DNA from 2 places in the Streptomyces sp. NPDC048584 genome. Region 2 is predicted to be linked to the other one. Evidence: predicted binding sites of a transcription regulator. Region 2 holds the regulator's gene; the other holds the start of a gene.
What was found. The regulator HspR, encoded in region 2, represses chaperone genes until heat shock. The targets are predictions, from matches to a motif close to TTGAGNNNNNNNNNCTCAA.
Positions count from the first base shown of each region.

Region 1 (6,566 bases), on a different contig from region 2:
TACACGGCGACCAGCTGGTGGAAGCAGTGCACCGGCGACTACGCGGGCTTCGCCTCCACCACCCCGCTGTGGATCGCCCGGTACGCCTCCACCGCGGGCGAACTGCCGGCCGGCTGGAGCACGTACACGATGTGGCAGTACACCTCGACCGGCCCGACCGTCGGCGACCACGACCGCTTCAACGGCACCGTGGACCGCGTACGGGCCCTCGCGACCGGCTGATCCGGAGACGGGTGAGGCCCGGGCCTCCCTCACGGGACCCGGGCCCCACCCGTCCGATCGCGTCCGTCACACCGCGACCGGAACCTCCGGCGCCGCCCCGTTGGTGGCGGGCGACAGCGCCAGTTCCAGGACCTGCCGGACATCGGTGACGGCGTGGACGTCGAGCTTGTCCAGCACCTCCGCCGGGACGTCGTCCAGGTCGGGCTCGTTGCGCTTGGGGATGATCACCGTGGTGATCCCCGCGCGGTGCGCGGCGAGCAGCTTCTGCTTCACGCCGCCGATCGGCAGCACCCGCCCGGTGAGCGAGACCTCGCCGGTCATCGCCACATCGGTGCGGACCAGCCGGCCGGAGAGCAGCGAGGCCAGAGCGGTGGTCATGGTGACGCCCGCGCTCGGGCCGTCCTTGGGGACCGCGCCCGCCGGGAAGTGGATGTGCGCTCCCCGGTCCTTCAGGTCGCCCACCGGCAGCTCCAGCTCGGCGCCGTGACTGCGCAGGAAGCTCAGCGCGATCTGCGCCGACTCCTTCATCACGTCACCCAGCTGGCCGGTCAGGGTCAGCCCCGCCGCGCCCGTCTCCGGGTCGGCCAGCGACGCCTCCACATAGAGGACGTCACCGCCGGCGCCGGTCACGGCGAGCCCGGTGGCGACACCGGGAACGGCGGTACGGCGCTCGGCCGGGTCCTGGGCGGACTCGGGCACATGGTGCGGCCGTCCGATCAGGCCCCGCAGCTCGCCGTCCGTCACGGTGAAGGGCAGCTTCCGCTCCCCCAGTTCGTGCTGGGCCGCGACCTTGCGCAGCAGCCGCGCGATGGACCGCTCCAGGGTGCGCACGCCCGCCTCGCGCGTGTACTCGCCGGCCAGCCTGCGCAGCGCGCCCTCGTCGATCGTCACCTCGTCCTTGTCCAGGCCGGCCCGCTCCAGCTGGCGCGGGAGCAGGTGGTCACGGGCGATGACGACCTTCTCGTCCTCGGTGTAGCCGTCCAGGCGGACCAGCTCCATCCGGTCGAGCAGGGCCTCCGGGATGGCCTCCAGGACGTTGGCCGTCGCGAGGAAGACGACGTCGGACAGGTCGAGCTCGACCTCCAGGTAGTGGTCCCGGAAGGTGTGGTTCTGCGCCGGGTCGAGGACCTCGAGCAGGGCTGCGGCCGGGTCGCCCCGGAAGTCGGAGCCCACCTTGTCGATCTCGTCGAGCAGGACGACCGGGTTCATCGAACCGGCCTCCTTGATCGCCCGGACGATCCGGCCGGGCAGCGCGCCGACGTACGTACGGCGGTGGCCGCGGATCTCGGCCTCGTCGCGGACGCCGCCGAGGGCGACGCGCACGAACGTGCGGCCCATCGCGTGGGCGACGGACTCGCCGAGCGAGGTCTTGCCCACGCCGGGCGGGCCCACCAGGGCCAGTACGGCACCGCCGCGCCGGCCGCCGACCACGCCGAGCCCCCGGTCAACGCGCCGCTTGCGCACCGCCAGGTACTCGGTGATCCGCTCCTTCACGTCCTGCAGGCCCGCGTGCTCGGCGTCCAGGACGGACTGGGCGCCCTGGATGTCGTAGGCGTCCTCGGTGCGCTCGTTCCACGGCAGCTCCAGGACCGTGTCGAGCCAGGTGCGGATCCAGGAGCCCTCGGGCGACTGGTCGGAGGAGCGCTCCAGTTTGTCGACCTCCTTGAGCGCCGCCTCGCGGACCTTCTCCGGCAGGTCGGCGGCCTCGACGCGGGCCCGGTAGTCGTCGGACTCCTCGCCCTCCTGCTCGCCGCCCAGCTCGCGCAGTTCCTTGCGTACGGCTTCGAGCTGGCGGCGCAGCAGGAACTCGCGCTGCTGCTTGTCGACGCCCTCCTGGACGTCCTTGGCGATGGTCTCGGCGACGTCCTGCTCGGCGAGGTGGTCGCGCAGCTGCTGGGTGGCGAGCCTGAGGCGGGCCACCGGGTCGCCGGTCTCCAGCAGGGCGGACTTCTGCTCGGTGGTCAGGAACGGCGAGTAGCCGGAGTTGTCGGCGAGCGCGGAGACGTCCTCGATGGCCTGGACCCGGTCGACGACCTGCCAGGCACCGCGCTTGCGCAGCCACGCGGTGGCGAGCGCCTTGTACTCCTTCATCAGTTCGGTCACGTGTCCGGGCAGCGGCTCGGGCACGGTCTCGTCGATCCGGGTGCCCTCCACCCACAGCGCGGCGCCCGGCCCGGTGGTCCCGGCGCCGATACGGACGCGGCCCCGGCCGCGGATCAGGGCGCCCGGGTCGCCGTCGGCCAGCCTGCCCACCTGCTCGACCGTGCCCAGTACGCCGGTCCCGGCGTAGGTCCCGTCGACGCGTGGCACCAGCAGCACCTTCGGCTTCCCGGGCGCGGTGCCGGCGGCGGCCTGGGCGGCCTCCACCGCGGCGCGCACCTCGGAATCGCTCAGGTCCAGCGGAACCACCATCCCGGGCAGCACGACCTCGTCGTCGAGCGGCAGCACAGGCAGGGCGAGCGGTGCGGACTCAGTAGCCATGATCTCCCCTTCGGCAGTCAAGTTGAGCTATGCCGACTCAATGCAGGAGAGCCGCCGAATGTTCCCGAGGCCGCGTTCGCTCTGAGCGATCACCCCCGGGGGGTACATGAGGCCCCGGCCCGCCATGGAAGGGGAGCTGCCAGGATGAACACATGTCCACCCCGTACGGCATTCCCGAACCCCCCGAAGTCCTGGACCGTCGCGAGGGCCCGTACGGCGAGGTCGTGCTGCGCAGGCACGGTGGTCTGCTGCAGATCATCGCCAACGGCTGCTTCCTGATGGACACCTCCGACGGCCGCTCGGAGCGCCGGCTCGTCGATGTCGCGCTCGCCGCCCTCGGCCCGCGCGCGGCGGCGGCCCCGCACGTGCTGATCGGCGGTCTCGGGGTGGGCTTCTCGCTGGCGCACGCGGCCGGCCAGTCCCGCTGGGGACGGATCGCGGTGGTGGAACGCGAACCGGCCGTCATCGGATGGCACCGCGCGGGACCGCTCGCCGCGATCTCCGCGAAGGCGCTGGCCGATCCGCGCACGGAGATCGTCGAGGCGGACCTGGTCGGGTACCTCGATGAGACGTCGGACACGTTCGACGCGCTCTGCCTCGACATCGACAACGGGCCCGACTGGACCGTCACCGAGGACAACGAGGGCCTGTACGAGCCGTCCGGACTGGCGGCCTGCGCGCGGGTGTTGAGACCGGGCGGGGTACTCGCCGTATGGTCGGCCAAGCCCTCCCCGGAATTCGAAGAAACCTTGCGGAATGCCGGGTTCCAGGGGGTGCGTACCGATGAGGTCCCCGTTGCCCGGGGCGTTCCGGACGTCGTGCACATCGGCGTCCGCCCTGGATAGCAAAGCCGCGGTGACTCCCCGTACGCTGCTGCCCTGACGCGGATCATTCAAGCGTCAATAGCAGTGATGCGCAGACGACGGATCACCCCACGGATTCCGGAAAAAGCACACCTCAGGGGCGGGCGATGGAGCAGACACACACCTCCCACAACGGCACGGCCACGACCACCCCCGGCGCACAGCGCAGGGTCCTGGTGGTCGAGGACGACGCGACGATCGTGGACGCCATCGCGACTCGCCTCCGCGCCGAGGGATTCCTGGTGCAAACGGCGGGCGACGGCCCGTCCGCGGTGGACACGGCGGAGGCCTGGCAGCCCGATCTGCTGATCCTCGACATCATGCTGCCGGGCTTCGACGGCCTGGAGGTCTGCCGGCGCGTGCAGGCCCAGCGGCCGGTGCCGGTGATGATGCTCACCGCGCGCGACGACGAGACCGACATGCTGGTCGGGCTGGGCGTCGGCGCCGACGACTACATGACGAAGCCTTTCTCCATGCGGGAACTGGCGGCACGCGTGCACGTACTGCTGCGCCGCATGGAGCGGGCGGCCCTCGCGGCGACGACCCCGCGCAGCGGCATCCTGCGCCTGGGCGAGCTGGAGATCGACCACGCGCAGCGCAGGGTGCGGGTGCGCAGCGAGGACGTCCATCTGACGCCCACCGAGTTCGACCTCCTGGTGTGCCTGGCGAACACCCCGCGCGCGGTGCTCTCCCGGGAGCAGCTGCTGGCCGAGGTCTGGGACTGGGCGGACGCCTCCGGCACCCGCACGGTCGACAGCCACATCAAGGCGCTGCGCCGGAAGATCGGCGCCGAGCGCATCCGCACCGTGCACGGCGTGGGCTACGCCCTGGAGACGCCGACGCCATGAGCGACGGGCCGGCCGGACGCAGAGGCCCCGGGGCGCAGCCGCCCTGGGGCGGTGTACGCCCGTTCTCGATCAAGACCAAGCTGGGCGCGCTCGTCGTCGTGTCGGTCCTGATCACCACCGGCCTGTCGGTGATCGCCGTGCACACCGAGACGGAGCTGCGCTTCATCACGGTGTTCTCGATGATCGCCACGCTGCTGATCACCCAGTTCGTGGCGCACTCGCTCACCGCGCCGCTGGACGACATGAACGCCGTGGCCCGTTCCATCTCGCACGGCGACTACACCCGCCGGGTCCGCGAGAACCGCTGGGACGAGCTCGGCGACCTGGCCCAGACGATCAACGTCATGGCGGACGAGCTGGAGGCCCAGGACCGCCAGCGCAAGGAGCTGGTCGCCAACGTCTCGCACGAGCTGCGCACCCCCATCGCGGGTCTGCGCGCGGTGCTGGAGAACATCGTCGACGGCGTCACCGAGGCCGACCCCGAGACCATGCGTACGGCCCTCAAGCAGACCGAGCGGCTGGGCCGCCTCGTGGAGACCCTCCTGGACCTGTCCCGCCTGGACAACGGCGTGGTGCCGCTGAAGAAGCGGCGGTTCGAGGTGTGGCCGTATCTGTCGGGGGTGCTCAAGGAGGCCAACATGGTCTCCAGCGCCCGCGCGGGCATGGCCTCCGGCTCGGGCAGCCACACGCGTACGGACGTTCATCTGCACCTCGACGTGTCGCCGCCCGAGCTGGTCGCGCACGCCGACCCCGAGCGCATCCACCAGGTCGTCGCGAACCTGATCGACAACGCGGTCAAGCACAGCCCGCCGCACGGCCGGGTGACGGTCAGGGCGCGGGTCGGGGCGCAGCAGGGGTCGCTGGAGCTGGAGGTGCTGGACGAGGGGCCCGGCATTCCGCGGACCGAGTGGCACCGGGTCTTCGAGCGCTTCAACCGGGGCAACGTCAACCGGCCGCACGGGCCGGGCAGCGACGGCGGCACCGGACTGGGCCTGGCGATCGCCCGCTGGGCCGTCGATCTGCACGGCGGCCGGATCGGCGTGGCCGAATCCGAGCGGGGCTGCCGGATCCTCATCACTCTTCCGGAAGCCTCTTCCGTACCAAGTTGACGTAAAGTTCGAAGCGGAGCCGCAAGATCCATCCGTGTCCACCCTGACGGACACGTGTGATCAGGCAGAGGCCCGCGCGAGCTGAGCGCCGAGGCCCGGCGGAGTGATGCCTGACGCGGCCGGAAGAATCGAAACCACGGTTGTTTCCCGCCATTTCATGCCCCGAAACGCTTGCCGCAATGTGACTTACGCGACGATGAACGGGCCCGACCTGACCTTCTCGCTCTCGGGGGCGTAGCCTTTATTTCCGCTGTCCATCATCTTGCGAAGCGGAAGAGGGCGGTTGACGCCGTGTCGCCACAGTCCCCCAGTAACTCGAGCATCTCGACCGACACCGACCAAGCGGGCAAGAACCCCGCAGCGGCCTTCGGTGCCAACGAATGGCTCGTCGACGAGATCTACCAGCAGTACCTCCAGGACCCGAACTCGGTCGACCGAGCCTGGTGGGACTTCTTCGCCGACTACAAGCCGGGCGCGCCTGCCGCCTCGGCTCCGGCGGGTACCGCGGCCGCGGGGGCCGCGGGAACCTCCACCCCCACGGCCCAGCCGGCCACCCCGGCCCGGCCGGTCGCCCCGGCGCGGCCGGCGGCCGCGCAGCCCGCTGCCGCCGCTCAGCCGGCCGCCCAGGCTCCCGCCGCCCCGGCCCAGGCGCCTGCCGCGGCTCCGGCCCCGGCGAAGGCCGCCGCGCCCGCCGCCAAGCCGGCCGCCGCGAAGCCGAAGACCGAGCCCGCCGACGCGGCGAAGGCCGGCCCCGAGCAGGTCACCCTGCGCGGCCCGTCCGCCGCCGTGGTGAAGAACATGGACGCCTCCCTGGAGCTGCCCACGGCCACATCCGTGCGCGCGGTCCCGGTGAAGCTGCTGTTCGACAACCGCATCGTCATCAACAACCACCTCAAGCGGGCCCGGGGCGGGAAGATCTCCTTCACGCACCTCATCGGCTACGCGATGGTGCAGGCCATCAAGGCCATGCCGACGATGAACCACTCGTTCGCGCGCGTGGACGGCAAGCCGACCCTGGTGAAGCCGGAGCATGTCAACCTCGG
Region 1 is NZ_JBICWF010000002.1:653,658-660,223, reverse strand. Features, by position in the region: gene ACGFR9_RS07305 (lysozyme) at 1-222, shown strand, start outside; gene lon (endopeptidase La) at 289-2,703, opposite strand; gene ACGFR9_RS07295 (spermidine synthase) at 2,856-3,548, shown strand; gene ACGFR9_RS07290 (response regulator transcription factor) at 3,674-4,414, shown strand; gene ACGFR9_RS07285 (sensor histidine kinase) at 4,411-5,523, shown strand; gene ACGFR9_RS07280 (multifunctional oxoglutarate decarboxylase/oxoglutarate dehydrogenase thiamine pyrophosphate-binding subunit/dihydrolipoyllysine-residue succinyltransferase subunit) at 5,815-6,566, shown strand, end outside.
Region 1: the regulator HspR is predicted to act here: its motif matches at 2,726-2,744, upstream of lon (endopeptidase La).

Region 2 (6,566 bases):
ACACCCAGTTGCGTACGGCTCGCCGCCCCCAGCGTCTCCGACAGGCGCGCGATGTGCGCCCGGCACGTACGGACACTGATTCCCAGCCGTTCCGCGATCACCGCGTCCTGGTGCCCCTCCGCCAGCAGCGCCGCGATGGACTGCTCCCGGTGTGAGATGCCCTCGATCCCGGTGTCCGGCAGCGGCGCGGTCAGCGGGATCGCGAGCCGCCACAGCCGGTCGAAGACCGTGCCCAGGTACTCCACCAGCGCCGGATGCCGCAGCTCCAGCGCCATGGACCGCTCGCTGTTGGCGGGAATGAACGCGACCGTACGGTCGAACAGGATCAGCCGCTCGATCACCTCGTCGAGCGTGCGCGCCTCCACCGCGTCGCCCATCAGCTCGAGATAGCTGAGCAGCCCGTGCCCGTGCCGGGCCACATGCGTGTAGAGGTCCCGCATCCGCACCCCGCGCCCGCGCAGCGCCATCGCCCGGTGCAGTCCCTCGGACAGCTCCGCCTCACGCCGGATACCGCCCGGCTGGACGGTGAGCACCTCGGTGGTGCACGCCTGGGTCGCCTCGTCCATCGCCGCCTGGATGCGCGCCACCCCGTCCAGCACCCGGATCGCCGGCCCCTCGGCGGCCGTCGGCGCGGCGGACAGCCGGCGGCCCAGACCGGCGTACCACTCGAAGGCCGACACGGCCGAACCCACCCGGCGCTGACTGGCGCTGATGTCCTCGTACATCCCGCGCAGCAGCCGGGTCATGACCTCCTGCGGGGAGGTCGGCACCAGCCAGTCCATGTCGTCGGGGTCCGGGTGCAGCAGGGCCAGTTCCAGCAGGCACGGCACCGGCTCGGCGTCCCGGCGCGGCAGCCGTCCGCGCCGTACGGCCCGGGAATACACACGATCCCCGGCCTCGCACAGTCGGTCAGCACCGTGTGGATGCTCGTCCGTCCCGTGCCCGGCCATCGCCCGTCCCACCCCCGGTTCAGCCACTTTCCGCAGCGCAACTATGCGCGGCCGGAACCGGCTGTGCAACACGCACCGGTTCCGGCGGCGGTCCGGGGACCGGCGGGTGGCCGAATATCGACGGGCGGCGGCTACTTCAGCTTGATCTCCGCGCAGGCCGCCTTGAAGTCCGCCGTGCAGATGTCCGAGACGTCGTAGATCTTGTCGGCGACGACGGTGGTCGCGATGTTCTCCTTCGTCAGCGCGACCACCGGGACGAGCTGCGCCGGGATGTCCTTGGCGGTGGGGCTGTCCACCCGGTCACGGGTCAGCGCGTCGAACTGGATGTCCTTGCCCTGGACCTTGGCGACGGCCATCTCCGCGGCGCTCTCGGCCTCCTCCGGGTAGGACTTGTACACGCTCATGTACTGCTCGCCGGTGAGGATCCGCTGCACCGCCGCGAGTTCGGCGTCCTGGCCGGTGATCGGGGGCAGGCTGGTCACGCCGGCGGCCTCCAGCGCCTTCACGATGCCGCCCGCCATGCCGTCGTTGGCGGAGTACACCGCCTTGATGTCGCCCGCGCCGATCGCGTTGATCGCCTCGGTCATGTTGGCCTGGGCGTTCTCCGGCTTCCAGTCCTTGGTGTCGAAGGACTTGGAGATCGTCACCTTGCCCTTGAGCACGGCGAGCGCGCCGGCCTTGAACTGCTTGGCGTTGGGGTCGGTCGACGAGCCGTTCATCATCACGATCTTGTCGGTGATGCTCGCGTCCTCGCCCAGGGACTGCAGCAGGGAACGGCCCTGCACCTCGCCGACCAGCTCGTTGTCGAAGGAGATGTACGCGTCGATCGGCCCCTCGGCCAGCCGGTCGTAGGCGATGACGGGGATGCCCGCGTCCTTGGCCTTCTGCACGCCGTCCGCGATGGCGTGCGCGTCGACCGCGTCCAGCACGATGACGTCGACCCTGTCGTCGATCATGTTCTGCAGCTGGCTCGCCTGCTTGCCGGCGTCCGCCTCCGCGTTGGCGTACTCGACGGTGCCCTTCTTGTTGGTGAGCGACTCCACCTTCGTCTTGAAAATGGGGTAGTCGAACTGCTCGTACCGGGTGTTGGCCTTCTCCGGGAGCAGCAGCCCGACGGTGATGTCGTCCCCCTTGGTCGGGCTCGCGTCGTCGCTGCTCCCCGTCGCGTTGAGCACGCCGCATCCGGCGAGCATGACGGACATGGAGGTGGCGGCCACGGATATGGCGATACGACGACGCATGCGAGGGCTCACTTCAGGTGCGTTTCGGACGTGGGCACAGCATTGCGGCCCATGTGACTGAAAAGCCAACGCTTCAGCCCCCGCCGGCGTCAAGGTCAACCACTTAACGAGATGGACACAGCACGGTGTGCTGAACTCGTGAGAGACCTGCGGAAGCTCGGCGAGGATCATCTGGACACGCAGCCATACCATAGCCACACATGTGTGCGGACATAAGCCGGGAGGCCCGGAGGTTCGGCGAACCTCCGGGCCTCCCGGCTCACTTCACACCGCGGCTCAGTCGGGCTGCTGCCGCTTCGGCCGCCACACCACCAGCGCGCTGGTCTGCTGCACTTCCTGGTAGGGCACCAGGTCACGGCGGTACGAGGCGTGCACCGCGGCCTCGCGCTGACGCATCGCCGTGGCCGCCCCGTCGAGGGCGGCCTCCATCTCGGCCACCCGGGCCTGGAGCGCGGCGACCTGGTTCTCCAGTTCGATGATGCGCTTGATCCCGGCCAGGTTGATGCCCTCGGTCTGCGACAACTGCTGCACCTGGCGGAGCAGTTCGATGTCGCGGGCCGAATAGCGGCGACCCCGGCCGGCCGTACGGTCCGGCGACACGAGACCCAGCCGGTCGTACTGGCGCAGCGTCTGCGGGTGCAGACCGGAAAGCTGGGCCGCCACCGAAATGACGTAGACCGGGGTGTCCTGGGTCAGTTCATACGGATTGCGTCGACGGCCGTCCATTCAGATCATGCTCCCTTCGCGGCCTGGAACAGCTCCGCCCGCGGATCCTCCTCCGCGGTCGCCTCGCGATACGCCTCCAGCGCGTCACGAGCCTTCCCCGACAGGTCCGTGGGAACACTCACCTCCACGGTGACCAGCAGATCACCGCGGCTGCCGTCCTTGCGGACCGCGCCCTTGCCCCGGGCGCGCATCGTGCGGCCGTTGGGCGTGCCCGCCGGCAGCTTCAGCGTGACCGGTGGGCCGCCGAGGGTCGGGACCCGGACCTCGCCGCCGAGGGCGGCCTCGGTGAACGTCACCGGGACCGTGACGGTGAGGTTGTCCTCCTTGCGGCCGAACACCGGGTGACTGCCGACGTGCACGACGACATACAGATCACCGGCGGGGCCGCCGCGCTCGCCCGGCGCGCCCTTGCCGCGCAGCCGGATCCGCTGCCCGTCGCTGACGCCCGCGGGGATGCGCACCTGCATGGTCCTCGAGGACTTGGCCCGGCCGCTGCCCTTGCAGATCTCGCAGGCCTCCTCCGCGATCAGACCGCGGCCCTTGCAGTCGGGGCAGGGGTCCGTGAGGGAGAAACCGCCGCCGGAGCCCCGCGCCACCTGCCCGGTGCCGACGCAGGTCGGGCACACACGCGGTGTGCCGTTCTTGTCGCCGGTGCCCGAACAGGCCTTGCAGGGCGCCTGCGACGACATCCGCAGCGGGACGGTCGCGCCCTCGATCGCCTCGGTGAAGCTGAGCGTCACCTCGGACTCGATGTCCTGGCCGCGGCGCGGCTGGGTACGCGTACCCGCGCCCGCGCCGCCGCGGTTGAACAGACCCCCGAAGACGTCACCGATGCCGCCGCCGAAGCCGCCGCCCGCCTGCTGGCCGCCGGCCTGACCCCCGAAGAGGTCACCCAGGTCGAAGTTGAAGGAGCCACCGCCGCCCCCGCCCGGCCCCGGACGGAACCCGCCGTTGCCGAAGAGGGCGCGCGCCTCGTCGTACTCCTTGCGCTTCTTGGGGTCCCCGAGGATGTCGTTCGCCTCGGAGATCTCCTTGAAGCGCTCCTCCGCCTTGGCGTTGCCCTTGTTGGCGTCCGGGTGGAACTCGCGGGCGAGCTTCCGGTACGCCTTCTTGATCTCGGCCTCGGTGGCGTCCTTGGGGACGCCGAGGACCTTGTAGTAGTCCTTCTCGATGAAGTCCTTGGTGCTCATCCCCGACGTCCCTCCTTCCTACGGTCAGCCCTCTTCAGGGCCGTTGTCCTTCTCCTCGCCGGCCTCGGTGGCGTCCTCGGCCTGCGCCGGCTGGGCGCCGGGCTGCGGTTCGGCGACGGCCACCCGCGCGGGGCGGATGGTGCGCTCGCCGATGCGATACCCGGGCTGCAGGATCGCCACGCATGTCGTCTCGGTGACGTCCGGCGCGTAGCTGTGCATCAGGGCCTCGTGGATCGTCGGGTCGAAGGGCTCGCCCTCCTTGCCGAACTGCTGGAGACCCATCTTGGCGATGATCGTCTCCAGCGACTCCGCGACGGACTTGAAGCCGCCGACCAGCTCGCCGTGTTCACGGGCGCGGCCGACGTCGTCGAGGACGGGGAGCAGCTCGGTCAGGAGGTTCGCGATGGCGACCTCCTTGACCGCGACGCGGTCCCGCTCGACCCGGCGGCGGTAGTTCTGGAACTCGGCCTGGAGGCGCTGGAGGTCCGCCGTGCGCTCACCGAGCGCCGAGCGGGCCTGGTCCAGCTGGGCCACCAGTGCCGCTTCCTGGCCGGAGTCGCCGGCCGGGGCCGCCTCCCCCTCCGGGGAGGGTGTGGCGGCGGCCTTCGGCTCGGTCTCGTCGGAGGGGACGTCGGGCTGCTGCGACTGCTCGTCGAAGCCCGGGGTCTCCTCGGTCACGCCGCACCGTCCTTCCGGTCCTCGTCGACGATCTCGGCGTCGACGACGTCGTCGTCGGCCCTGGCCTCCCCGGCACCGGCGGACGGGCCACCGGCCGCCTGGGCGCCCTGGGCGTCGGCGTACATGGCCTGGCCCAGCTTCTGGGAGACGGCCGCGACCTTCTCCGTGGCGGTGCGGATCTCGGCGGAGTCCTCGCCCTTGAGCTTCTCCTTCAGCTCGGCGACGGCGGCCTCGACCTCGGCCTTGACGTCACCGGGGACCTTGTCCTCGTTGTCGCCGAGGAACTTCTCGGTCTGGTAGACGAGCTGCTCGCCCTGGTTGCGGGACTCGGCGGCCTCGCGGCGGGCGTGGTCCTCCTCCGCGTACTTCTCGGCCTCCTGGCGCATCCGGTCGACCTCGTCCTTCGGCAGCGAGGAGCCGCCGGTGACGGTCATCTTCTGCTCCTTGCCCGTGCCGAGGTCCTTCGCGGTCACGTGCATGATGCCGTTGGCGTCGATGTCGAAGGAGACCTCGATCTGCGGGACGCCGCGCGGCGCCGGGGGCAGACCGGTCAGCTCGAACATCCCGAGCTTCTTGTTGTACGCGGCGATCTCGCGCTCGCCCTGGTAGACCTGGATCTGCACGGACGGCTGGTTGTCCTCGGCCGTGGTGAAGATCTCGGAACGCTTCGTCGGGATCGTGGTGTTGCGCTCGATCAGCTTGGTCATGATGCCGCCCTTGGTCTCGATACCGAGGGACAGCGGGGTGACGTCGAGCAGCAGGACGTCCTTGACCTCGCCCTTGAGCACACCGGCCTGGAGCGCGGCACCGATCGAGACGACCTCGTCCGGGTTCACACCCTTGTTGGCCTCCTTGCCGCCGGTCAGCTCCTTGACGAGCTCGGCGACGGCGGGCATCCGGGTGGAGCCGCCGACGAGGACGACGTGGTCGATCTCGGACAGCTGGATGCCGGCGTCCTTGACGACGTTGTGGAACGGCGTCTTGCAGCGCTCGAGCAGGTCCGCGGTCAGCTGCTGGAACTGGGCGCGGGTCAGCTTCTCGTCGAGGTGCAGGGGGCCCTCGGCGGAGGCGGTGATGTAGGGGAGGTTGATCGTGGTCTCGGTGGACGAGGACAGCTCGATCTTCGCCTTCTCGGCGGCCTCGCGCAGACGCTGGAGCGCCATCTTGTCCTTGCCAAGGTCCACGCCGTGGCCCGACTGGAACTGCTTGACCAGGTAGTCGACGACGCGCTGGTCCCAGTCGTCACCACCGAGGTTGTTGTCACCGTTGGTGGCCTTGACCTCGACGACACCGTCGCCGATCTCGAGCAGCGAGACGTCGAACGTACCGCCACCGAGGTCGAAGACCAGGATGACCTGCTCGTCCTTGTCGAGCCCGTACGCCAGGGCGGCGGCCGTGGGCTCGTTGACGATCCGCAGCACGTTCAGACCGGCGATCTCGCCGGCCTCCTTGGTCGCCTGGCGCTCGGCGTCGTTGAAGTACGCCGGGACGGTGATGACCGCGTCCGTGACCTTCTCGCCCAGGTACGCCTCGGCGTCGCGCTTCAGCTTCTGCAGCACGAAGGCGCTCATCTGCTGCGGGTTGAAGGGCTTCCCGTCGAGCTCGATCTTCCAGTCGGTGCCCATGTGGCGCTTGACCGACCGGATGGTCCTGTCGACGTTCGTGACCGCCTGACGCTTGGCCACCTCGCCGACCAGCACCTCACCGTTCTTGGCGAAGGCGACGACGGACGGCGTGGTCCTGGCGCCCTCGGCGTTGGTGATGACGGTGGGCTCGCCGCC
Region 2 is NZ_JBICWF010000009.1:126,787-133,352, reverse strand. Features, by position in the region: gene ACGFR9_RS21025 (LuxR C-terminal-related transcriptional regulator) at 1-950, opposite strand, end outside; gene ACGFR9_RS21020 (sugar ABC transporter substrate-binding protein) at 1,082-2,191, opposite strand; gene ACGFR9_RS21015 (heat shock protein transcriptional repressor HspR) at 2,468-2,917, opposite strand; gene dnaJ (molecular chaperone DnaJ) at 2,923-4,107, opposite strand; gene grpE (nucleotide exchange factor GrpE) at 4,132-4,785, opposite strand; gene dnaK (molecular chaperone DnaK) at 4,782-6,566, opposite strand, start outside.